Regions from separate parts of the Pullulanibacillus sp. KACC 23026 genome, predicted to be linked through region 2. Evidence: riboswitches for the same ligand, from Rfam matches in the RefSeq annotation. Region 2 holds a riboswitch; each other region holds the start of a gene.
What was found. A riboswitch is a leader RNA that binds a small molecule or an ion and turns the genes downstream of it on or off. The one in region 2 is predicted to bind S-adenosylmethionine.

Region 1 (7,647 bases), 920 kb from region 2:
ATTATGGATAAAGCAGGGGATATGGAGACATGGGAACGCTTATTAAAAGCGGTTCATGAACGGGGAATGAAGCTCATTATGGATCTGGTGGTGAACCATACGTCCAATAAGCATCCTTGGTTTTTGGAATCAAGTGCCTCTAAAAATAACCCGAAACGGGATTGGTACATTTGGAAAGATCCAGTGGATGGAAAGGAACCAAATAATTGGCGTTCTTATTTTACACCATCTGCCTGGGAGTATGATTCTAAAACTGGGCAGTATTACATGCATTCCTTTGCTATCGAACAACCTGATTTGAATTGGGATAATCCAGAGGTCCGACAAGAAATTTATAAAATGATGAGATTCTGGTTAGATAAAGGCATTGATGGCTTTCGTCTCGATGTCATTAATCTCTTAGCAAAATTAAAAGGCTTCCCGAATGTAGAACATCCCCAAACTATTAATTATCTCGGCAATAATCCTGGAATTCATGAATATTTACAAGAAATGAACCGAGAAGTGTTCAGGCACTATGATATTATGACGGTTGGCGAAATTCCTTTTGTAAAACCTGAAGATGGACTCCTTTACGTAGGGGAAGATCGTCATGAACTTCATACTTTATTTCATTTCGAGGTGGCAGACGATATGCCAACTTGGGACATGCAACGCTTTAAGGACATTCAAAAGCGCTGGTATGAAGGGTTAAAAGGGAAAGGGACGAACTCCCAGTTTTTGAACAATCATGATCATACAAGACAGGTGACACGCTATGGAAATGACCAAGCCTATCGCAAGGAGTCAGCCAAGCTATTCGCGACAATGATTCATACACTTCCAGGCATTCCTTATATTTATCAAGGTGAAGAAATAGGAATGACGGGTGTTCGTTTCAACTCCATTGAAGATTACCAAGATATTGCCATGAAGAATAAATACAAAGAAGAAGTGGACAAAGGAAGAGACCCAAACGAAGTGCTGGATAGCTTAATTTTGTTAAGCCGAGACAACTCTCGCACTCCCATCCAATGGGATGATTCAGCCAATGCCGGATTTACGACCGGTCAACCATGGATTAAGGTAAATCCAAACTATAAAGAGATAAATGTAAAAGAGTCATTAGAAGATCCAGATTCTGTCTTTTATTACTATAAACGTCTCATAAAAATGAGAAAAGAGAATCCGGTCATGGTATATGGCGATTATAACGACCTGTCAGTGGGAGATGAGCATCTCTACGTGTATACTCGCAAATGGGAGGATTCGCTGTGGTTGATCATTCTTAATCATTCGGATCACTCCACAGTTTTTAAATTGGATTCGGTTCTCGACGAAACCAACAAGCAGCTTAAATTAGCAAATTACTCTGATGTCACCGAAAAAGAAAGTATTCAATTTACCACCCTTCGCCCTCATGAAGCCAGGATTTATCAATTATAGGAATAAATAAGTTTGAGGAAAGGTATCCTTTCATAAAATAGTATTCCAGACGCTAAGGTTTAAGCATTTGGTTTCATCTAATTAGTTGGATAATCACTGAATAAGTTTATATATCGACTTAAAAAGCATGAGCGGCTATTGCTGCTCATGCTTCATGACTAAGTCGAGTCTCCTGAAGATACAACGCCAGTTCCATTTCAGCTGCCCCTAAATGATCAATAGCTCTGTCAACGTGTCCTGGCTCCGCATAGTTGAAATCTTGTTGAGCAAGTTCTAAACGTTGCACCAACAAGTGGAGCTGCTCATCCATAAGATGACCTCCTATAGGATATTCCGTAAGAAACATCGACTCAGCAGTATTAGTCTCCGTGTTTTAATATAGAATTATGAATGTGGAAACATATATTTTCAACCCCCATAATTTGCCCTGGTAGAAAACCCGAGAAGGTTGGGTGGAAATCTAGAAGGTCGATGGGAAATCCGAGAAGGTTTGCCAAAAATCTAAGAAGGTCAGCCAAAGATCCAAGAAGGTCGGCTAAAAATGCTAGAAGGTCAGCCAAAGATCCAAGAAGGTCGAACAAAAATCCGAGAACATCCGCGAAACATCCAAGAAGGTCAATGTGCCCACTTTCAAATTGAGAAAGAGCCGAGAAGGTCGGCAAAAAATCTAAGAAGGTCGACCAAACATGCCAGAAGGTCAGCCAAAAATCTGAGAACATCCCCAAAAAATCCAAGAAGGTCAATGTGCCCACATTCAAATTGAGAAAGATCCGAGAAGGTCGGCAAAAAATCTAAGAAGGTCGACCAAACATGCCAGAAGGTCAGCCAAAAATCTGAGAACATCCCCAAAAAATCCAAGAAGGTCAATGTGCCCACATTCAAATTGAGAAAGAGCCGAGAAGGTCGGCAAAAAATCTAAGAAGGTCGACCAAACATGCCAGAAGGTCAGCCAAAAATCTGAGAACATCCCCAAAAAATCCAAGAAGGTCAATGTGCCCACATTCAAATTGAGAAAGATCCGAGAAGGTTGGCGAAAAATCTAAGAAGGTCGACCAAACATGCCAGAAGGTCGGCCAAAAATCCGAGAACATCCCCAAAAAATCCAAGAAGGTCAATGTTGCCCACTTTCAATATGAGAAAGATCCGAGAAGGTTGGCGAAAAATCTAAGAAGGTCAGCCAAAGATCTGAGAAGGTCGAACAAAAATCCGAGAACATCCGCGAAACATCCAAGAAGGTCAATGTGCCCACATTCAAATTGAGAAAAATCCAAGAAGGTTTGCCAAAAATCTAAGAAGGTCGACCAAACATGCCAGAAGGTCAGCCAAAAATCCGAGAACATCCCCAAAAAAACCAAGAAGGCCAATGTTTCTCACTATCAATTTGAGAAAGATCCTAGAACCTCCTCCAAAGTCCCAGAAACCATCCGAAAATACCACAAGCTCAGCCAAACTCAAAAAAATATTTCATTGCTATTAAAGGAATGATAGCGCTGTCGGTTTGCTTTCTCTCATTTTTCTGATTGACACTCTGGGGTATATCTTTTAATATTGAGAATGTTCGATTCGAACTATTGATAATTTCATATAACACTTATCCAGAGAGACTGAGGGACAGGCCCGATGACGTCCAGCAACCTTCCAAAGGGAAAGGTGCTACTTCCTGCAGAATTATTTTTCATTCTGAAAGATAAGGTACGATACATGTAAACCTCTTTCATTTTGAATGAAAGAGGTTTTTTGATGTGAAAAATAGGTTGAGAGATAGGAGGTCAAACCGGTGCTCATTCTTAAAGATGTACACAAAGTTTACGGTAAAAGTAAATCGAAGACGGTCACTGCTTTAAAAGGCATTAATCTTGAAGTCAAGAAAGGCGAGATCTTTGGCGTCATTGGATTCAGTGGGGCGGGTAAAAGTACTTTGATTCGCTGTGTGAATCTTCTTGAACGTCCGACTTCTGGACAGGTTCTTATTGAAGGGGTGGACATTCAATCTCTATCGCCTAAAGAACTGAGAAAAGAGCGGAAAAAGATTGGGATGATTTTTCAGCAATTTAATTTGCTTCAAGCAAAAACCGTTTTCGGAAATGTGGCGATGCCGCTCGTGCTGGAGGGCAGACCCAAGAAGGAAATCGAAGCAAAGGTTATGGAGCTTTTATCGTTTGTTGGCTTAGAAGATAAAGCCCATCAGTATCCTGAACAGCTGTCTGGAGGACAAAAGCAACGGGTGGGAATTGCTCGTGCTTTGGCAACAGATCCCCATATTCTGTTGTGTGATGAGGCGACATCTGCTCTTGATCCTGATACGACAAGATCTGTTTTAGAACTATTAAAACGTGTGAGAGATGAATTGGGCATTACGATTTTAATGATCACTCATGAAATGAATGTCATCCGTGATACTTGTGATAAAGTGGCGGTCATTGAAGGTGGCGTGATCGTGGAGCAAGGCTCTGTCCTTGATGTCTTTTCTGATCCGCAAACTGATATTGCGAAAAATTTTGTGCGCACGGTATTGAATGATAGTATTCCAGATTCCATCAAACGGGGATTCATTGAAAACCAAACAAATGACCATTTTCTTTATCGCATTATCTTTAAAGGAAATTCAACGAGTGAACCGCTACTTTCAACCGTTGCTAAGAAATTTGACGTCCATGTCAGCGTCATTCATGGCATGGTAACCGAGCTCCAAGGAACCCCTTTTGGTAATTTAATTGTTGATTTTATTGGTAATGAAGATGAAGTCAAAAAGACGATTCAGTTTATCAAAAGCCAAGAGGTTAACATTAAGGAGGTTGATCTAAATGGCATTTGATTGGTCTTGGTTTTGGCCGGAATTGCTTCAGTCTGTCGAGCAAACACTCTACATGGTTGTCGTGGCATTTCTTATTTCTATCCTAATTGGAATTCCGCTTGGTGTGATTCTCGTCATCACAAGAGAAGAAGGTATCCTAGAGAATAAAGTGGTTTATACCATTTTAAATATAATTATTAATATTTTTAGATCCATTCCTTTTATTATTCTAGTGGTAGCAATCATTCCTTTTACACGTCTTATCGTTCATACTTCGATTGGGACAACTGCTGCGATTGTTCCACTGGTGCTGTTTACGGCGCCATACATTGGCCGACTTGTTGAGAACTCCTTGTTGGAAATTGATAAAGGGGTCATTGAGCTCGCGCAATCAATGGGGGCAACACCTTGGCAAATTATCTGGCGTTTTCTTTTACCAGAGGCGCTCGGTTCGATCATCCTTTCTTTGACAATTGCCTCGATCGGACTTATCGGAGCATCAGCCATGGCCGGTGCTGTCGGTGGCGGCGGTCTTGGGAACTTAGCGATTACTTATGGGTACCAGCAATTTAAAACCCAAGCGATGGTTATTACGGTCATTTTACTTGTCGTATTCGTTTGGCTTATTCAAGCACTAGGAAATTATTTATCAAAGAAAATTAGGAGAAAATAATCCTTACTGGTTAACATAGACATTTTCTTACCTACATGGAGGTTATCAGAATGAAAAAAATTATAGTGGTAGTACTTGGACTCTTTATGCTTATAGCCGCATCTGCTTGCGGATCAAGTCAAAATAGCGATAGCAGCAATTCGGATTCAAATAAACCGGTTACTGTAAAAGTAGGGATTTCTCCTGCAGAACTTCCAACTTGGAATCTCGTACAAAAGCTTGCTAAGAAAAAGGGAATTCATATTCAAATCGTTAAATTCAGTGACTATGTACAGCCTAACATTGCATTAAACAATGGAGATATTGATCTAAACGCCTTCCAAACGGTCATCTATTTTGATTCATTTAAAAAAGATCATAACTTAGACTTGTCTGCGATTGGGACGACGGCTATTTGGCCAATGGGCATTTACTCCAAGAAAGTGAAAAGTGTTAAAGACATTAAAGATGGTTCGCAAATTATTGTGCCAAATGATGCGACTAACGAAAGCCGTGCGCTTGCGCTTCTTCAAAAGGCAGGACTGATTACTCTAAAGGACGGCTATAACGGGACTCAAGGGATCGAATTTATTAAAGATAATCCTAAGCATTTAAAAATTACTCCAGTTGATGCGGGGCAGACACCGCGAGGCCTTGATGATGCAACAGCTTCTGTTATTAACTGTGACATGGCCATCAACGCTGGATTAAACCCAACAACAGATCCGATCTTCCACGAAGATGCGAGCAACAAAGCTTATGTCAACATTATTGCTGCAAAAACAAAAGATAAAGATAACAAGACTTATAAAGAAATTGTTGATATCTTCCACGAAAAACAAGTTCAAGATTTTATTAAGAAGCAGTACAAAGGGGCCGCGATCCCTGTTGTTAAACCAATTGACCAAATTACGAATTACAATCAATAACATGGTTTTTAAAACGCTTGGCTTTTGTCCAAGCGTTTTTTTTCTAAACTGATCGATGGGAGAGTGGACCAAATGGAACGACAGTCGATATATGATGTCATTGTAGTCGGTGCCGGCACAATGGGAATGGCAGCGGGCTATTTTCTGGCAAAACAAAAGGCTAAGACGCTGCTCGTAGATGCTTTTGATCCGCCGCATTCGAATTCCAGCCACCATGGGAATACTCGAATGATTCGCCACGCTTACGGAGAAGGAAGAGCGTACGTCACATTAGTGAAACGGGCTCAGGAATTGTGGGAGCAGTTAGAAGAGGAATCCACTTATAAAATCTTTGAGAAAACAGGTGTGCTAGGAATTGGTGCGGTGGATTCCCCTTTCCTTAATGAAACATTAGCTTCCGCTGCGAAATTTAGCCTCCCCCTTCAGAAATTGTCAGCGGATGAAGTGATGAAAAGATGGCCGGGGCTAAAGTTACCGCAACATTTTATGGGCTGTTTTGAGCCGGAATCTGGCTTTCTCTATAGTGAAAATTGTATTCAGGCTTATAGGGAGCTTGCGATCAAGAATGGGGCAGACGTATTGATTAATACGCCTGTAGTCAATGTAGAGGCGAAAAATGGGCATGTTATGGTTCAAACAGAGCAGGAGACGTTTTCTGCGAGAAAAGTGATTCTATCGACTGGGGCATGGACAGGAAAGCTGCTTCCTTCTCTCCAGCTGCCGATTCAACCGTTGCGAAAGGTATTTGGCTGGTTTGAAACCGAATCAACCTATGATCTCACTCATTTTCCATCTTTTTATATTGATGAAGGTCACCGTATGTTCTATGGATTCCCGAATGTGAAAGGAGAAGGACTCAAGCTAGGGAGAACAGATGGCGGGCAGCCTATTGATCCTAGTCAACATGTACAGGACTTTGGCTCCTACTGGGAAGATGAAGGGGAGCTTCGCGAATGTCTTCAGGCCTACTTGCCGGGAGCAAATGGTTCTCTTAGACAAGGGAAGACATGCCTACAAACCTGGTCAAGCGACAGTCATTTTATTATCGATTATCATCCAGAGCATCGTAACATTCTTATTGCTGGAGGTTTCTCTGGCCATGGATTTAAATTTGGCAGTGTCATCGGAGAAATATTGTGCCAAATGGCTCTCGAAGGAAAAAGGGATGATGCGCTTTCTTTATTTGCACTCTCTCGTTTTAATTAGAGGAGTCGATTAATTATTACAGAAAAAGTAGTAAATCGTTTCAAGCTTAAAGCAAGACGTCTGCCGGCTCCCATATAGAGGTGATTTTTTGATAGTCACAATTTCGTTAGCCAGCTTATAGGCGTATAGAAAGCCGAAGATAGAAATCAATGACAGGATGAAACTAAAGGCTTGATCGAGCAGGATGTCGAAGCGATAGGCTTCTACCCCGAAGTTTTTTATCAAGTACATCATGGTAAAAGCAGAAACGAGTTCCTTAAGACTATTAACGAGAGTGAGAAGGTTAAAGACTTTTAAAGGGCCAGGCCGATAAAGCATTTCCTTATTAATTTTTCTATCATTTCCATCCATGACAATTAAATCCAAGGCAAATAGCAGAAAAATCGGCCTCTTTATCAGGACACTTAAAAGATAAAGAAAAGCTAGTCCCAATGAATAGAACGTGCTGTTCCACAGTAAACGAATGGCAGATTGAGAGAAAATATCAATAAGAAAATCGATAATTAAATTCCCCATTAATAGAAGGGCTGTCAAATTAAACTCTCTAGTTTTATAATACCGGTATGTACTGAATAATACTCCAAACAATGACGAACAAATCATCGTTGGAAAGTCGCCAATGATATCCCTTATCGTTCCCC
Region 2 (7,647 bases):
AATTTAAAATGATTAAGGTTTGCCCTTTAATCCATTGGACTGAGGATGAGATTTGGGCGTATGTGAAAGCATTCGGACTGCCTTATAACCCGCTTCACGACCAAGGTTATCCAAGTATCGGCTGTGAATATTGCACATTGCCGGTGGCCGCTGGCGGGGATTCACGTTCAGGTCGCTGGTCTTCGTTTAATAAGACAGAGTGTGGTCTTCATACGAGATGAGACAGGATTTTTAAATAACTAAGGAGGAAGACTCGTGGCAACTTCAGAAAATATTGTTTGGCATTCCACATCTGTTACAAAGAAGGACCGTCAGAAAGCAAGTGGTGAGCGAAGTGCCATTATCTGGTTCACCGGACTGTCCGGTTCTGGGAAATCCACACTGGCTAATGCTGTTGAGGTCGAATTATTTAAGCGAAATGTAAAGACATACCTGCTAGATGGTGACAATATTCGCAGCGGTCTTAACAAGAATTTGGGCTTTTCTGAAGCCGATCGAAAAGAAAACATTCGTCGGATTGGAGAGGTCGCAAAGTTATTTGTGGATAGCAATACCATTGTATTGACGGCCTTTATTTCTCCTTTTATAGAAGATAGGGAAACAGTCCGACAGCTCGTTGAAGAAGGAGAATTTATCGAGATCTATGTGAAGGCTTCTCTAGAGGCTTGTGAGGGCCGTGATCCAAAGGGCCTTTATAAAAAGGCGCGTGCGGGTCAAATCAAGGATTTTACAGGAATTGATTCTCCTTATGAAGCACCCGAGCATCCAGATCTTGTTGTGGATACGGAAAAGGAAACAATCGAAGAATCAACCGCGAAAATTGTGGCGTTTTTAAAAGAGCAAGGAATTATTGAATAGTTAATTGTTCATTTTCAACAAGAAAGAAACCAAGGGAAGGAGGCCGACCGATGCTAGGCAAAGTTTACCTTGTCGGGGCAGGACCTGGTGATCCGGATTTAATCACGGTAAAAGGGTTGAAATGTATTCAGCAAGCAGATGTGATTGTTTACGACCGACTAGTCAATCAGGAGCTGTTAAACGAGGCAAAAGAGCAGGCGGAGTTAATTTACTGCGGTAAGTTGCCCAACCATCATACCCTTCAACAAGAGGCGATCAACCGTCTTTTGGTTTCCCATGCTGAAAAAGGTAAAATCGTGACCCGTTTAAAGGGAGGCGACCCCTTTATCTTTGGAAGAGGCGGGGAAGAAGCGGTTAAGCTTGCTCAGTATGGTATTCCGTTTGAAATTGTGCCAGGTGTGACGTCGGGCTCAGCTGCTGCCGCTTATGCAGGGATACCGCTGACTCACCGAGAATACAGCGGTTCTGTTGCCTTTATAACCGGTCATGAAAAAGCCGGGGAAGTGGATGAAAGCAAGTGGAAAACCTTGGCTAATGGGATCGATACTTTGGCCATCTATATGGGGGTACGGGAGCTGCCCAAAATTGTAGCGAACTTGGTGAAGCATGGAAAAGCCGCTGCAACTCCGATCGCTCTAATTGAATGGGGAACGACATCCAAACAGCGAACGGTCACCGGCACGCTTGAAACCATTGTGAGGCAGGCGGCAGAAGCCAAGATACAAAACCCAACGATGATTGTTATAGGTGAGGTTGTATCTTTACGAGAACAAATTCAGTGGTTCGATTCTCTTCTTAACAAACGGGTTCAGGAGGTCCTGTAATATGCAAGCCGTTCTCTATATCAGTCATGGAACCCGGGTAAAGAGAGGGGTCGATCAGGCTGTCACTTTTATCCAGTCTTGTATCGAGCACGTTCCTGTCCAGATCCAAGAGATTTGCTTCCTCGAATTAGTCAATCCTTCTATTAAAAAGGGAATTGAGAGATGTATTAAGCGCGGGGCTACCGATATATTGATTCAGCCCGTGCTTCTTTTAGCGGCGGGACATGTCAAGCAAGATATTCCAAGAGAAATAGCCGCGATCAGCAAAGATTACCCTGAAATTCGCTTTCACTTTGGTGATCCATTTGGTTGTGATTCTAAGATTATTGATATTCTATCTGACCGAATCTATGAAAAAGGGACTCCAGTCTTGGGGAATTCTGCCGTTTTGCTTGTTGGAAGAGGAAGCTCAGATCCAGATATTCAGGAGGCGTTTAAGGACATTAGTCAGCGCCTATGGGAGAAAGAAGCGATGCCTGTCAGTACTTGTTTTCTAGCAGCTTGTGAGCCTCTCCTTGGCACAGGTCTGAAGAATGCCAAAACCTCTCCCTTTAAGCAAATCTTTGTGATTCCCTATCTCATGTTTACGGGTCTTTTAATGAGGGAGATGGAGGAGGCCATTGAGGCGCTTCAATCTCCTGACCAAACCTTTTATCTTTGCCGGCCTCTTGGTTCTCATAAGAATCTGAGAACAGTCTTGGTGGACCGGGTTATGGAAGGTTTAAATTTAGAAGAGGTTGAAGAAGTAGGATGAGCGGGTATCCAATTGTTTTAGATATTAAAGGGAGAACAGCCCTCATCATAGGCGGCGGCCAAGTGGCTTTTCGAAAGATGGAAAACTTAGTCAGAGGGGAAGCAAGAGTGACGGTCATCAGTCCAAATCTTCACCCTTCATTTAAGGGGTATCTGGAAAGAGGAGAGATGACCTGGATTAAGAGGGACTATGAGGAGGGGGATGAAGAGACCGCTTTTATTGTCATTGCGGCAACTGATGACAAGGCGTTAAATGCAATCATTGCGAAGCGTGTCTCAGATCATCAGCTTCTAAATGTGGTCAGTCAGCCGAGCCTCGGGAATTTTTCCTCACCTGCTCTTGTTACGAGAGGTAAACTGACGATTGCCATTGCTACAGAAGGGGCAAGTCCATTGCTTACCAAAAGAATCAAGCAAGAGCTGGAAGAACGCTTTGAACCGGAATTTGACAAGTATGTGGATTTCCTCGGTCAGTGCCGAGCTCTAATAAAGAACGACCAACTTAAGGAGCAGGAAAAACACCTTTTGCTCAGCGCCTTGCTTGAGCCCATCTATCACTCCGAGGGAGAGCAAAAAAAAGTTCTTGATGATTATGAAGGTTTTAAAGCTAACTATCTATAAGGGCGCAGACTTTTCGATTAATTAGAGGAGTCGGCCTTTTTTACGTTCAAAGAGTAATGCCCGTTGGTACTATCGCGCTTTCCTGTTATTTTAGCAGACGAGTACAAAGCAACGATTATTTTTAAGATTAACGGCTTATTAATGGTGGTTTTGGCTGTTCTATTAATCGCTTGTTCAAAGAGGTCAGACGGTATGATTAGTGTGGTTTAAACAAGAGGATGACCTGTTCGGTTAATCTTTTTTTAGTGATAAAGAATGGTTGACAGCACAGATGTTATCGGAGTAAAGTAATAATTATAATTCCCGTCTGAAAAAGGGGAGTTTGTCCTCTTTAAAAAATTTAATACCTTCTCTTATCAAGAGTAGGCTGAGGGACTGGCCCGATGACGCCCGGCAACCGAAAAAAGGATTTTCCTTTTTCACGGTGCTAACTCCAGCAGAAAATTTTTCTGACAGATGAGGAACTTAACTTCTAGTTTTTAAGATTAGGTCTTTCTCGGTTGGAGAAGGACCTTTTTATTATTTTTAGAGGGCTGAATCTTTGCTTTTGTTTAATCTAAATATTTTTAAAAATAAAAAGGTTTTTTCAATCATTATGCAACATTTGGAGGATGGATAGGGATGAAATTAGAGACAAAATTGGTTCAATCAGGGAATCGGAGGGATCCGCAGACTGGAGCTGTTGTTCTTCCAATCTATCATTCGACAACGTACTCGCATCCGGCTCTCGGGACAAGCACGGGTTTTGACTACTCGAGATTGGATAATCCAACCCGCCGAGCTTTAGAAGAAACCGTCGCTTCTTTAGAAGGGGGTGCGACAGGGCTCGCCTTTGCGTCAGGCATGGCAGCGATTGCTTGTATATGTCAGTTGTTCAAGCCTGGTGACCACATTATCTCAAGTGATGATCTTTATGGCGGTACTTATCGTTTGTTTGAACAGGTTGTTAAACCCTATGGAGTCGACTTTACGTTTGTAGATACAAGGGAACAGTCAGCAATTGCCGAAGCCATTCGCCCAGAGACGAAAGCGATTTTTATTGAGACTCCGAGTAATCCTACAATGAAGATTTGTGATATTCAGGCATGTGTGGCTCTAGCTAAAAAACACGGAATATTAGTTATAGTTGATAATACCTTTTTGACACCTTATTTTCAGCGCCCATTAGAGCTAGGTGCCGACCTGGTTATTCATTCGGGTACCAAATATCTTGGCGGCCATAATGATGTTCTAAGCGGGATCTTGGTCGCAAAGGATGAGGAATTAGGAAAAAGTCTTCAATTCTATCAAAATTCACAAGGGGCTGTTCTTGGTCCGCAAGACAGCTGGTTAATGCTTCGCGGTCTTAAGACGTTAGCGCTAAGAATGGAAGCACATGAGACGAATACAAGACGTGTTGCTGAATGGCTACAGGATCACCCCATTATTAAGAAGGTCTATTATCCGGGGCTAAAGGATCATCCAGGACGTGCCATTCAAGAGAAGCAATCAACGGGGTATGGCGGGATGATTTCCTTTGATGTGGAGAATGCGGAGCTTGTCCCTCACATTTTGAAAGAGTTAAAAGTCATCACCTTTGCCGAGAGTTTGGGTGGTGTTGAATCGCTCATGACGTATCCTGCTGTGCAAACACATGCGGATATTCCAAAAGAGATCCGTGATGCGATTGGCGTGACCGATACACTTCTCCGATTCTCAGTAGGGATCGAACATATTGAGGACATTTTATCTGACCTGGATCAAGCCTTTAATAAAGCGAAGGGGAGCGTGAAACGATGAAGTTTGAAACGTTAAACCTACATACGGGAGTTGAGGTTGATGGGCAAACGGGAGCGGCAAGTGTTCCTATTTACCAAGCCTCAACCTTTCATCAGTTTGACTGGGATCAACCTCCTGAATTTGATTATGCCCGATCTGGAAATCCAACGAGACAGGCGTTAGAAAAAATCATCGCTGAACTGGAGGGGGGAAAGGCTGGCTTTGCATTTGCATCGGGAATGGCCGCAATCACGAGTGTCTTTTTAACCCTTGAAGCGGGAAGTCATGTGGTGGCCTGCGAGGATATTTATGGGGGGGCATTCAGAGCCCTTTCGCAAATTTTTCCTAGACTAGGGATTACAACTACCTTTGTTGACCTTACCGATCTCTCTCAACTAGAGAAAGCGGTCCGTCCAGAGACGAAAGCGATTTATATTGAAACCCCTTCTAATCCACAGCTTCGGGTTATTGACTTAAAAGCAGTGGCTCAATTTGCCAAAGAAAAAGGTCTATTGTCCATTGTGGATAATACCTTTATGTCACCTTATTTGCAGAACCCCCATGCCCTTGGCTGGGATGTTGTGATTCACTCTGCAACCAAGTTTATTGGCGGCCATTCTGATGTTGTAGCAGGACTCGTGACCGTTAACTCAGAGGAACTGTCGCAAAAAGTGTACCAGATTCAAAATGGTTTTGGCAGCATATTGGGTGTTCATGATTCATGGCTTGTGATGAGGGGAATTAAAACCCTTTCAGCACGGATGAAGCAAAGCCAGGAAACCGCGCAAAAGCTTGCCGCTTATTTTGATCAGCATCCGCTGGTTAAGCAGGTGTATTATCCTGGATTAGCGCATCACCCCGGTGCTCTCCTGCATCAATCGCAAGCTAAAGGCCCGGGAGCGGTTCTTTCCTTTGAATTGGAATCAGAAGAGGCGGTTCGCCGTTTAGTCGAACACCTTCGACTTCCGTTGTTTGCCGTCAGTCTAGGGGCTGTAGAAAGCATTCTTTCTTACCCGGCACGCATGTCTCATGCAGCGATGCCGCGTGAAGAACGGCATGCACGAGGGATATCGGATGGTCTTCTCCGATTATCGGTTGGACTAGAAGACACAGATGATCTGATTGCGGACTTCGACCAAGCCTTGGCAGCCATTGCAGCCGCAGCCTCTACAACAAAATAAATAATTGGTGGGGGCAGTCCTCTATTGACAGACTAACTGGTCGATGGGGTCTGTCCCTTCCTATGTCATGTTTTTCTAATTCTAATGGGGAAATGGGACACTGAATTTTAGGTTGCGGCATAGAGTGGCAGTAAGATCATTTTTTAACCCTGAATAAAAAAATAGGAATAGTGAGGTTATGAATGTGTCAAAGCCCTATATAAACCCTAAAATATCACCTGGCATTAAAAAGGGAAATCATTCTCTTGAAAGCCAATCTCCCAAAGTCGTTATTTACAGCCCTTTAAATGAATCGGTGACCCGATTAGAAGAACAGAATCAAGATGCCTTGAGAACCCTCTCTGACCTTAATCAGCTTATTAACAATCTTCTAGAGGTCACGTACATGGATTCCAAAAAAATGGACCAACTCAATAAGCAGCAGGATATATTAATCGACGGGCAGATTGAAGAGAAGCAGGAGAGGACGGAGCAATTAGACAAACTCCAATCGATCCAAAATCAATCCAATGACAAGCAAGAGGAAATGCACTCGCTTTTAAAAGAGGCGATCACTCGGATTCAGCAGAGCTCTGAGCAAATTGAAAGTCTGAAGGCGTCTATCCAGCTTGAAGAACTGAGTCAACGCCTAACGGAAGTGGCGGAACACATCCATGGATTGAAGGAGGAGAAAACAAGCGAGACAGAATCTGTGTTAGAAATGCAGTCTTTGCAAACCCTTCTTCTTGAAGAAATGTCGAGAAAGCAAGCCGAAATAGATAAAGAACAAAGGTCAGGTTTTATGAAGCTGCTTGAGAAATTAAACTTGATTAAACATGAGAATGATAAAAGCCATGATACTCAGCTTGAAAACCAAAAACTCATGGTCGATGCTTTGCATAAACTTATGAATGAAGAAGCTTTCATGAAGGAAATAAATGAATTAACCTCTAAATAAATGGGGAAATCTTGCTGAAGGGTAACGGGTTTGGTTTTGAGGTAGAAAACGTCAACAAATAAATTAAAAGGGATACTAATTCAAGAATGAATGGTATCCTTTATTTATTTCCATTTAAACGAACCCCTTCTTGCTGCAAACTGCTTATAACTGATGGGGGTTCAATAGGTCTTTTCAATTTTTTCAAGTAAATAAATGATTAATAAAATGAGCCAAGCGCCCATTTTAATAGGAATGCTCGCTGTCCAAATGACGGTTAAAACCAACAATATAACTAAGAAAATGACGGAAACACGTGTTGGTTTAAAGGACGTTGGTTGACGCGTCCGCTCTGGAATTAATAAACCAATCATAAAGGCTAAAACGAAAAAAGTAATCGCCCCTATTGTGCTCTGATTCACTAGACCGAATAAACAAGCCATTAGTGCTGAATATAAAAACTTAAAGGCCATCTTCCTTAAAAAAAGTCCCTCGGTTTCCCTCTTTTGCTTCTACAGCAGGATCCCCATCGTTTTTCTCAAGCGGCCCTTTTTTATGGAACAAGTAAGAGATAGATAGGATTAAAAGATAGACTATAGGGCATGTATGGTTTAGACGGACTGGGGGAACTTAAGGAATAGAAAACGGACTATTGGATTGTGGCACTTTCTTAGAAAAAACTCTAAGAATATAAATGTTTTGACTCCTTTTCCGGAAGGCTTGTTTAAACTGTCAA
Region 3 (7,647 bases), 1.6 Mb from region 2:
ACGAGACGGTTTGCAAAATCAAGACCTTCCATGGCATCCTTCGCGAACATGACAGGAGGCTCATACTGCGGCTTAATTTTGGTGTACGTGAACTTTTTCGTAAGAGCCGCCCCGCCGACTAGCAGCGGGGCCTTCACGCCTGCTTTTTGTAAATCGTCTGCTGTTACGACCATTTGCTGGGCAGATTTGACGAGAAGACCCGACAGGCCGATCATATCAGGTTCGTGTTCACGATAAGCTTGAATAAGCTGTTCGGGGGGAACCTTAATTCCCAAATTAATGACCTCAAAGCCGTTGTTCGTTAAAATGATCTCCACTAAATTTTTGCCAATATCATGGACATCCCCTTTGACCGTTGCAAGAAGGATCTTTCCCTTATTGGCCGTTTCCGTTTTCTCCATAAAGGGTTCAAGATGAGCAACAGCGGCTTTCATAACCTCCGCGCTTTGAAGCACTTCTGCAACAATCAATTCATTTAAATTAAACAAGCGTCCGACTTCCGTCATGCCGTCCATTAACGGACCATTAATAATGTCCAACGGCTTTGATTGTTTCAGAGCCTCATTCAAATCGTCAATCAAGCCCTGCTTAGTCCCTTCCACTACATATTGAGCGAGCCGCTCATTTAAAGGTAACTGTGGACGATTCTCTGGCGCAACTGGCTTTTTCTTGCGATAAAAGGCCGTGAATTCCTGAACAAGTTCATCTGTCGTCTTAAAAAGGAGATTCTGGGCCAGCTCACGTTCTTCCTTAGAAATCGAGGCATAACGCTCTAGCTTTTCTGTGTTGACAATCGCGTAGCCTAACCCCGCCTTTGTGCACTCATATAAAAAGACGGAGTTCAGCACCTCACGTCCTGCAGGAGGAAGACCGAAAGAAACATTGCTTATTCCCAAAATGGTCGGGCACTCCGGAAAGTGCTCTTTTAATAAACGGATGCCTTCAACGGTTTCAAGTGCGGAGCCAATGTACTTGGCGTCACCCGTTCCAACGGGGAAGGTCAGTGGATCAAAAATAAGATCCGATCGCTCAAGACCATATTTATTAACAAGGAGGTCAACTGATCGTTTGGCCACCTCGAGTTTCCGTTCACGAGTTACGGCCATCCCTTCTTCATCGATCGTTCCGACAACTAGAGCGGCCCCATATTTTTTCGCTAATCTCGCAAACCGAGCAAGCCGCTCTTCCCCGTCTTCTAGATTCGTAGAGTTGATGATCGCTTTTCCTTGGGATTGCTTTAGTCCGAGCTCAACCACCTGAGCATCCGTTGAGTCGATCATGAGCGGAACCTTGACCTTTCGAACGACTTTAGAAAGAAAAGCTTCCATGTCTTCGTTTTCCTCGCGATCAGGGTCTGCCAGGCAAATATCAATGACATGAGCTCCCGACTTCACTTGATCTCTTGCAATCTCTGAAGCTGCTTCATAGTCGCCTTCTTGGATTAACCGCTTAAATTTTCGCGAGCCAATGACATTCGTCCGTTCACCCACCATTATCGGGCGATTATCCTCTTCCAAAAACAAAGAGGTCAGGCCTGATACGGCATGGGAATGGACAGCCGGAAGCGTTCGAGGCGCTTTCCCAGCGACTGCTTGTCGAAGCTCAGCAATATGATCAGGCGTCGTGCCGCAGCAACCGCCGACCACATTCAACCAGCCCTGTTCCGCAAAGTCGGCCATCTTTTTCGCAAAACTAACCGGTGTTTCGTGATAGTGTCCTTCCTCATCTGGAAGACCTGCATTCGGATAACAACTGACGCCGGATTGGGCCAATTCGCTTAGAGTCCGAATATGGTCGCGCATGAATTCAGGGCCTGTTGCGCAGTTCAAGCCGACTGATAAAGGCTTAAGGTGCTCCACGGATAGATAAAACGCATCAATCGTTTGCCCGGCAAGCGTCGTTCCCATCGGCTCGATTGTTCCTGAGATCATCACAGGCAGCTCTTTTCCTAACTCCTCAAAAGCTTGGCGGATTCCAAGACTGGCTGCTTTTACATTTAAAAGATCCTGTGACGTTTCCAAAAGAAGGACATCTGCACCGCCTTCAATCAAACCTCGAGCCTGGATTTTATAAGATTCAGAGAGTTCTTCGAAGGTCGCTCCTCCCGTGACCGACAAACTTTTGGTCGTAGGTCCCATCGCCCCTGCCACATAACGTCTCCACTTACTCGTGGAGTAGGCGTCCGCCGCCTTTCTAGCTAATTCAGCCGCTTTTCTCGAAATCTCTTCCGCTCGTTCTGCCACTTCGTATTCCGCTAACACAAGCGGTGTCGAACCAAAAGTATTGGTCGAAATAATATCCGCACCCGCTTCTAGATAGTCGCGATGTATCGCCTCAATGACATCAGGACGAGTAAGATTCAAATATTCATTGCAGCCATCTAACTCAGGGCCGCCAAAATCAGCCTCCGATAATTGTTTTTGTTGAAGAAGCGTTCCCATTCCACCATCTAAAAGAAGAATGCGCTGTTTCATCGCCTGCTGTAAAGTTGTATCCATTGCGTGCTCCTTTCGTAACCTAGACTGACATATCATGTTATGTGCCTCTTCGCTAAATGCATGGCAGGAAGAATCGACTTATGAGAGTTTGAGCTGGAATAGCCATTTTTTTCAAAAATATCACCGTTCAGCTTTGTCATCATGTCCGCAGCGGCTCATTCATACCGACTATGATTTTTCCATTAATCGTTTCCCAAACAATAAAAAGAGCCTTTCTGTCAGCAGAAAGACCCTTGGTTAGTTATAATTGGGGCTCTCATCTGCCAGAACACACGTCTGCTGGAGTTAGCACCGTGAAAAAAGCACACTTTTTTCCGGTTGCCGGGCTTCATCGGGCCAGTCCCTCCACCTGCTCTTGATAAGAGAACATATTCAATTCATGTCAGTTAATCGTCTTGATTTTTATATAATTCAAAATTTACATGTGTTTTATCTGATTGTCAATGGGTTTTTTCAACTTTGATCTAATATTAGAAAAGCTTTGAGAGCGGTTGCCCTCAAAGCTTTGACTTTAGTGCTTCTCTTTTTTTCGTTCCACTTCTGTTGGAGAATAGCCTTGCCGCGCCTTTAAATCGTACACCTCATCCAGCTCTCTAGCCAATTCAAGCTCTTCCCCTTGATCATACGGGCGTTTTAATTGTTTCGGCGTTTGAGGCAATGTGGTTGAATTCCCATCACGATTTACACGCGTTTTATGCTGGCGGCCCATTTATCTCAAACTCCTTCCTAATAGATCGAAAATGAGAAACACACTCCATGTTTTAAATGGAGACCCTTTTAGCTTGTTCCCTCAGTCAGGATCTATTCAAAAAAGCCTCCCATGGCGCGTTTTGACGCCGCCAACACTAGCGGATTGACAGTTGGAGCCTCCATTCTAGGGGTTCAGCCCAGTTCATTATCCAATTGATCAAGATAATGGTTCATAAATTCAAGTCGTGACTGGGCCATTCCTTTAGCTGCCTCTGTATGCATCGCATCACCTAACCGAAGAAGTTTTTGATAAAAATGATCAACGGCATACCCTTTACCGTCTAGCCCGCGGTCTTTAGAAAAAGGATCCTTCTCTTGATAAAAGGGTCTTTTCATAGCCGCACTTGTTGCAAAACAACGCGCAATCCCTATCGCGCCCATCGCATCTAAGCGATCCGCATCCTGCACAATTTTTTCTTCGATCGTCTTTGGAACTATTCCTTTTGAAAAAGAATGATGACGAATACAGGTGAGGACTGCCTCCCTTTTTTCGATAGGAAATTGATGGGTCTCAAGTAATTCTCCAGCAAGTTCTGCACACAAATCGCCGGATCGTGAGGAAAAAGGGTGGTCCTTTGGCAAATTAATCAATTCATGAAGAAGAATAGCCGTCAGAACCACCTCTTCATCCGCTTCCAATTCCTTTTCTAATATCGCTTGTCCATTTTTAAATACTCGCTTAACATGCAGGACGTCATGAGCCGGATCCGCTGACGAAAGTTGCTCAGCTATTTCTATGTAAGGTTCAAAATACACGGTCAAACCCTCCCCTTTATTTATTTTGTTGTGAAGGACCCTGCTCACTTGTTTTCGCGTTCGGCCGTAAGCAGTTTTTCAAACGCTGCCTACTCATGTCATCACCTATTACCCCTTCGGCACCATTTCTCAGGGGGGGGGAGTCGTTTTTTTGCGCACCATTGCTCGGGCGGTGGCGGCCTCCGTTTTCGTGGGGAAGCTTGGCTTACCCACCAATTTGGCTCTCATCTCGCTCGTTTTCGTGGGCAAACTTCTCTTGCACACCATTTTCCCGGTTGCGGCCTCTTTTTTCGTGCGCAAACGGCCCCCCGTCTCATCCCATGCTGTAATTTCCCTATGTCCTAAATCATTCAACTAGAACCTTGCTCAAAAGTTCATGGACCGTAGCCGTCAATTTGTCATTTTTTAGGAGGTCTGCTTGGTGCCTTCCCACATAGCTATAAAGGATCGTTTGTTCAGGTGACACTAAGAAAATGCTAGGCCTTGCGATGTTAAATGCATCGTATCCAATTGGATGATAGACATCAAAAGCCTTAATGACATCCCGTGACTCGTCAATTAAAACCGGAAAGGGCAGAGGATTCTTCTCTAAAAACTTAATCACCGGATCCTTCTTCTGACCCAGAATCGAGTAAACCGCTAAACCCAATTGCCGAAACGTTTCCATATTTTGACCAATTTGCTCAAGGTGATTACGACAGCTATGACACCAAGTTCCCCTATGAAAAATTAGTAGAGCAGGCTTTCCTTTCCAATCCTCTGATCGATAGACCAAGCCATCTGCCCCTTCAAGTACAAACTGTGGAAGTTGGCTTCCTAGCCGAAGACCTTTCTCTTTCACTATGTTTCGACGCTCCTTTATTCTTTAGTTTAGCTTCAAATACGAACTATCTGTTTTAAGTGTGGCGTTTTGCGCAAGCTCTCCACATTCTGGTGGCCAACAGCAAACATGACCATTTTCAGTTCCATTTCAATCGTTTCAAAAGCACTAAGAACTGCCTCCGTCGATTCATCTGCTCCCGCCAATAATCGGCGCCCGAAACCGACAAGCTGTGCGCCTAACCCAAGCGCTTTTGCTGCATCGAGACCGTTCAGCATGCCACCGCTCGCGATAAGGGGCCCTTTCACATTTGCTCTCTTGGCCTCAATTAAGCACTCGGCAGTTGGAATGCCCCATTCGGTAAAAATTTCGGCCGCCTTTCGTTTTATTGGGTCTTGGCTTCTTATCTTTTCAACCTGTGTCCAAGAGGTTCCGCCAGCCCCCGCTACATCAACAAAAGCGACTCCAATATCAAATAAGGATTTAGCTAGTTGGCCATTTACACCCCAGCCCACTTCTTTAACACCAAGCGGCACTTCAAGTTCTCGGCATAACTGCTCAATTTTTTTAAAAAGGCCTTTAAATTCTGTATCACCGTTTGTTTGAATGACCTCCTGAAGACTGTTAAGATGAAGCACTAAAGCATCAGTTTCTAGACTTTCAACAATTCGGCGGCATTCGTTAACCCTATAACCTTTATTTAATTGTACCGCACCCAAATTCGCAATCAAGGGGATGGATGGCGCAACCTCCCGAACTTTAAACGAATAGGCACGGTCCGGCTGTTCAATGGCGATCCGGCTTGAACCCACCCCCATAGTCCAGCCCCTGACCTCTGCTGCCTCTGCCAAATGGCGATTAATTTTCCAGGCGCGTTCCGTTCCTCCGGTCATCGAACTGATTAAGAATGGTGTTTTCACCGTTTTTTCCAAAAAAACGGTGTCAAGATGGATATCCGAAAAATTAATTTCAGGTAAAGCTTGATGGGTAAATCTGAACCGATCAAACCCATTGGTAATGTTCTCTCCAGTGACTTGATTAGTTAATACAACGTCAATATGAGAATTTTTTCTCGCTTCAATGGATTCTTTGGACGACATTGACAAACCTCCTTGCTCTCTTGCCTGCCATCATTTTCCCCTAATATTAATAAAGTAACTCGAGACATCATTCGATTTTTTTAAAGGACGCTCCATCATAAGCTTTTTCTGTCCTGCACCGGCTCTTTTGGTGCATTTGCCTACCATTTTCGCTGGCGCAGCGCCCACTTTCGTGGGAAAGGCGTCTTGCCCACCATTTTCGCACCGCCCTCTCCATGTTTTGGTGTATTGGAGCTTCCATCACACACTTTTCCACCATGGGACACCGGTTCTTGGTGTATTGGAGGCTCCATCACACACTTTTCCAACCTGGGACACCGGTTTTTGGTGTATTGGAGGCTCCATCACACACTTTTCCAACCTGGGACACCGGTTTTTGGTGTATTGGAGCTTCCATCACACACCTTTCCAACCTGGGACACCGGTTTTTGGTGTGTTGGAGCTTCCATCACACACTTTTTCAACCCGGGACACCGGTTTTTGGTGTATTGGAGGCTCCATCACACACTTTTCCAACATGGGACACCGGTTTTTGGTGTATTGGAGCTTCCATCACACACTTTTCCATCCTGGGACACCGGTTTTTGGTGTGTTGGAGGCACACCATCACACACTTTTCAGCCTGAGCCATGGGTTTTTTGTGCCTTTGAAGCCGCCATCACACTTTGGCCGCTGGACTTTCGGTTTTGGAGGCCCACCATCACACACCTTTCAGCCTGAGCCATGGGTTTTTTTGTGCCTTTGAAGCCGCCATCGCACTTTGGCCGCTGGACTTTCGTTTATTGGTGGCCCACATCGCACGCCAGGCGGCATTCTAATTCATCTGACTCGTATTACACCCTGTGAGGTTCAGGCCGGGCACCAATCGAGGTGCCCAGCCTTTCCTATTTTTATTGGTCTACTATTGCACTATGAAAGGTTCAACGCTAGGCACGAATCGGGTGCCCAGCCTCTCCAGGCTAATTGTTCTTTGGTAACCAGGCGGGCAAGGTTTTCCGCAGTGGCTTATCCTTTCGATAACCGAGTGCATATTCAGCTTGCATGATGGTGTGGATTTCGCGCGTTCCTTCATAGATAACCGGTGCTTTTGAATTGCGGAGATGGCGTTCAGCAGGATAGTCATTCGAGAAGCCGTAAGCGCCATGAATTTGGACCGCATCATTCGCTGATTCATTCGCGAAATTGCACGCCTGCCATTTGGCAAGTGACGTTTCTCGTGTGCTTCGCTTGCCTTGATTTTTCAGCTCTCCTGCTCGGTAAACCAATAAGCGGGACATTTGCAGTTTTGCCTCCATATTCGCGATCATTTGCTGAACGAGCTGATGCCGGCCGATTTCCACACCAAATGTTTCACGTTCATGGCAATAGGCGACGCTCTCTTCAAGACAAGCCATGATAATCCCACAGGCGCCGGCCGCTACTGTAAACCGGCCATTATCTAGCGCTGACATCGCTATTTTAAAGCCTTCTCCTTCTTCTCCTAGGAGGTTTTCTTTTGGCACCCGCATGTTATCAAAAAATAATTCACCTGTATTACCGGCGCGAATTCCGAGCTTTCCCTTTAATGGACGAGAGCTGAATCCTGGGAAGCTTCTCTCAACGATAAAAGCAGAAATACCGTGGTGTCCCTTTGATTTATCCGTGAAAGCGAATACAATAAAATGATCAGCTAGGTCTGACAAGGAGATCCAAGTCTTTTGTCCATTTAAGATGTAGGCCTCTC

Region 1: it holds a riboswitch for S-adenosylmethionine, as region 2 does, so the genes downstream of both, PU629_RS19095 (methionine ABC transporter ATP-binding protein) here and PU629_RS01155 (trans-sulfuration enzyme family protein) in region 2, are expected to answer to the same signal.
Region 3: it holds a riboswitch for S-adenosylmethionine, as region 2 does, so the genes downstream of both, metH (methionine synthase) here and PU629_RS01155 (trans-sulfuration enzyme family protein) in region 2, are expected to answer to the same signal.

Annotation. Positions count from the first base shown of each region.
Region 1 is NZ_CP119107.1:4,119,050-4,126,696, reverse strand. It holds gene PU629_RS19110 (glycoside hydrolase family 13 protein) at 1-1,425, shown strand, start outside; gene PU629_RS19105 (hypothetical protein) at 1,571-1,735, opposite strand; gene PU629_RS19100 (hypothetical protein) at 1,785-2,144, opposite strand; SAM riboswitch class I at 3,014-3,119, shown strand; gene PU629_RS19095 (methionine ABC transporter ATP-binding protein) at 3,203-4,240, shown strand; gene PU629_RS19090 (methionine ABC transporter permease) at 4,230-4,892, shown strand; gene PU629_RS19085 (MetQ/NlpA family ABC transporter substrate-binding protein) at 4,943-5,800, shown strand; gene solA (N-methyl-L-tryptophan oxidase) at 5,873-7,006, shown strand; gene PU629_RS19075 (VC0807 family protein) at 7,016-7,647, opposite strand, start outside.
Region 2 is NZ_CP119107.1:241,348-248,994, forward strand. It holds gene PU629_RS01125 (phosphoadenylyl-sulfate reductase) at 1-221, shown strand, start outside; gene cysC (adenylyl-sulfate kinase) at 256-858, shown strand; gene cobA (uroporphyrinogen-III C-methyltransferase) at 909-1,682, shown strand; gene PU629_RS01140 (sirohydrochlorin chelatase) at 1,684-2,436, shown strand; gene PU629_RS01145 (precorrin-2 dehydrogenase/sirohydrochlorin ferrochelatase family protein) at 2,433-3,056, shown strand; gene PU629_RS01150 (hypothetical protein) at 3,120-3,266, shown strand; SAM riboswitch class I at 3,407-3,519, shown strand; gene PU629_RS01155 (trans-sulfuration enzyme family protein) at 3,678-4,835, shown strand; gene PU629_RS01160 (aminotransferase class I/II-fold pyridoxal phosphate-dependent enzyme) at 4,832-5,995, shown strand; gene PU629_RS01165 (hypothetical protein) at 6,174-6,932, shown strand; gene PU629_RS01170 (hypothetical protein) at 7,094-7,384, opposite strand.
Region 3 is NZ_CP119107.1:1,825,526-1,833,172, reverse strand. It holds gene metH (methionine synthase) at 1-2,498, opposite strand, end outside; SAM riboswitch class I at 2,752-2,863, opposite strand; gene PU629_RS08525 (YfhD family protein) at 3,010-3,207, opposite strand; gene PU629_RS08520 (HD domain-containing protein) at 3,381-4,004, opposite strand; gene PU629_RS08515 (peroxiredoxin family protein) at 4,351-4,845, opposite strand; gene fni (type 2 isopentenyl-diphosphate Delta-isomerase) at 4,881-5,924, opposite strand; gene PU629_RS08505 (acyl-CoA dehydrogenase family protein) at 6,884-7,647, opposite strand, start outside.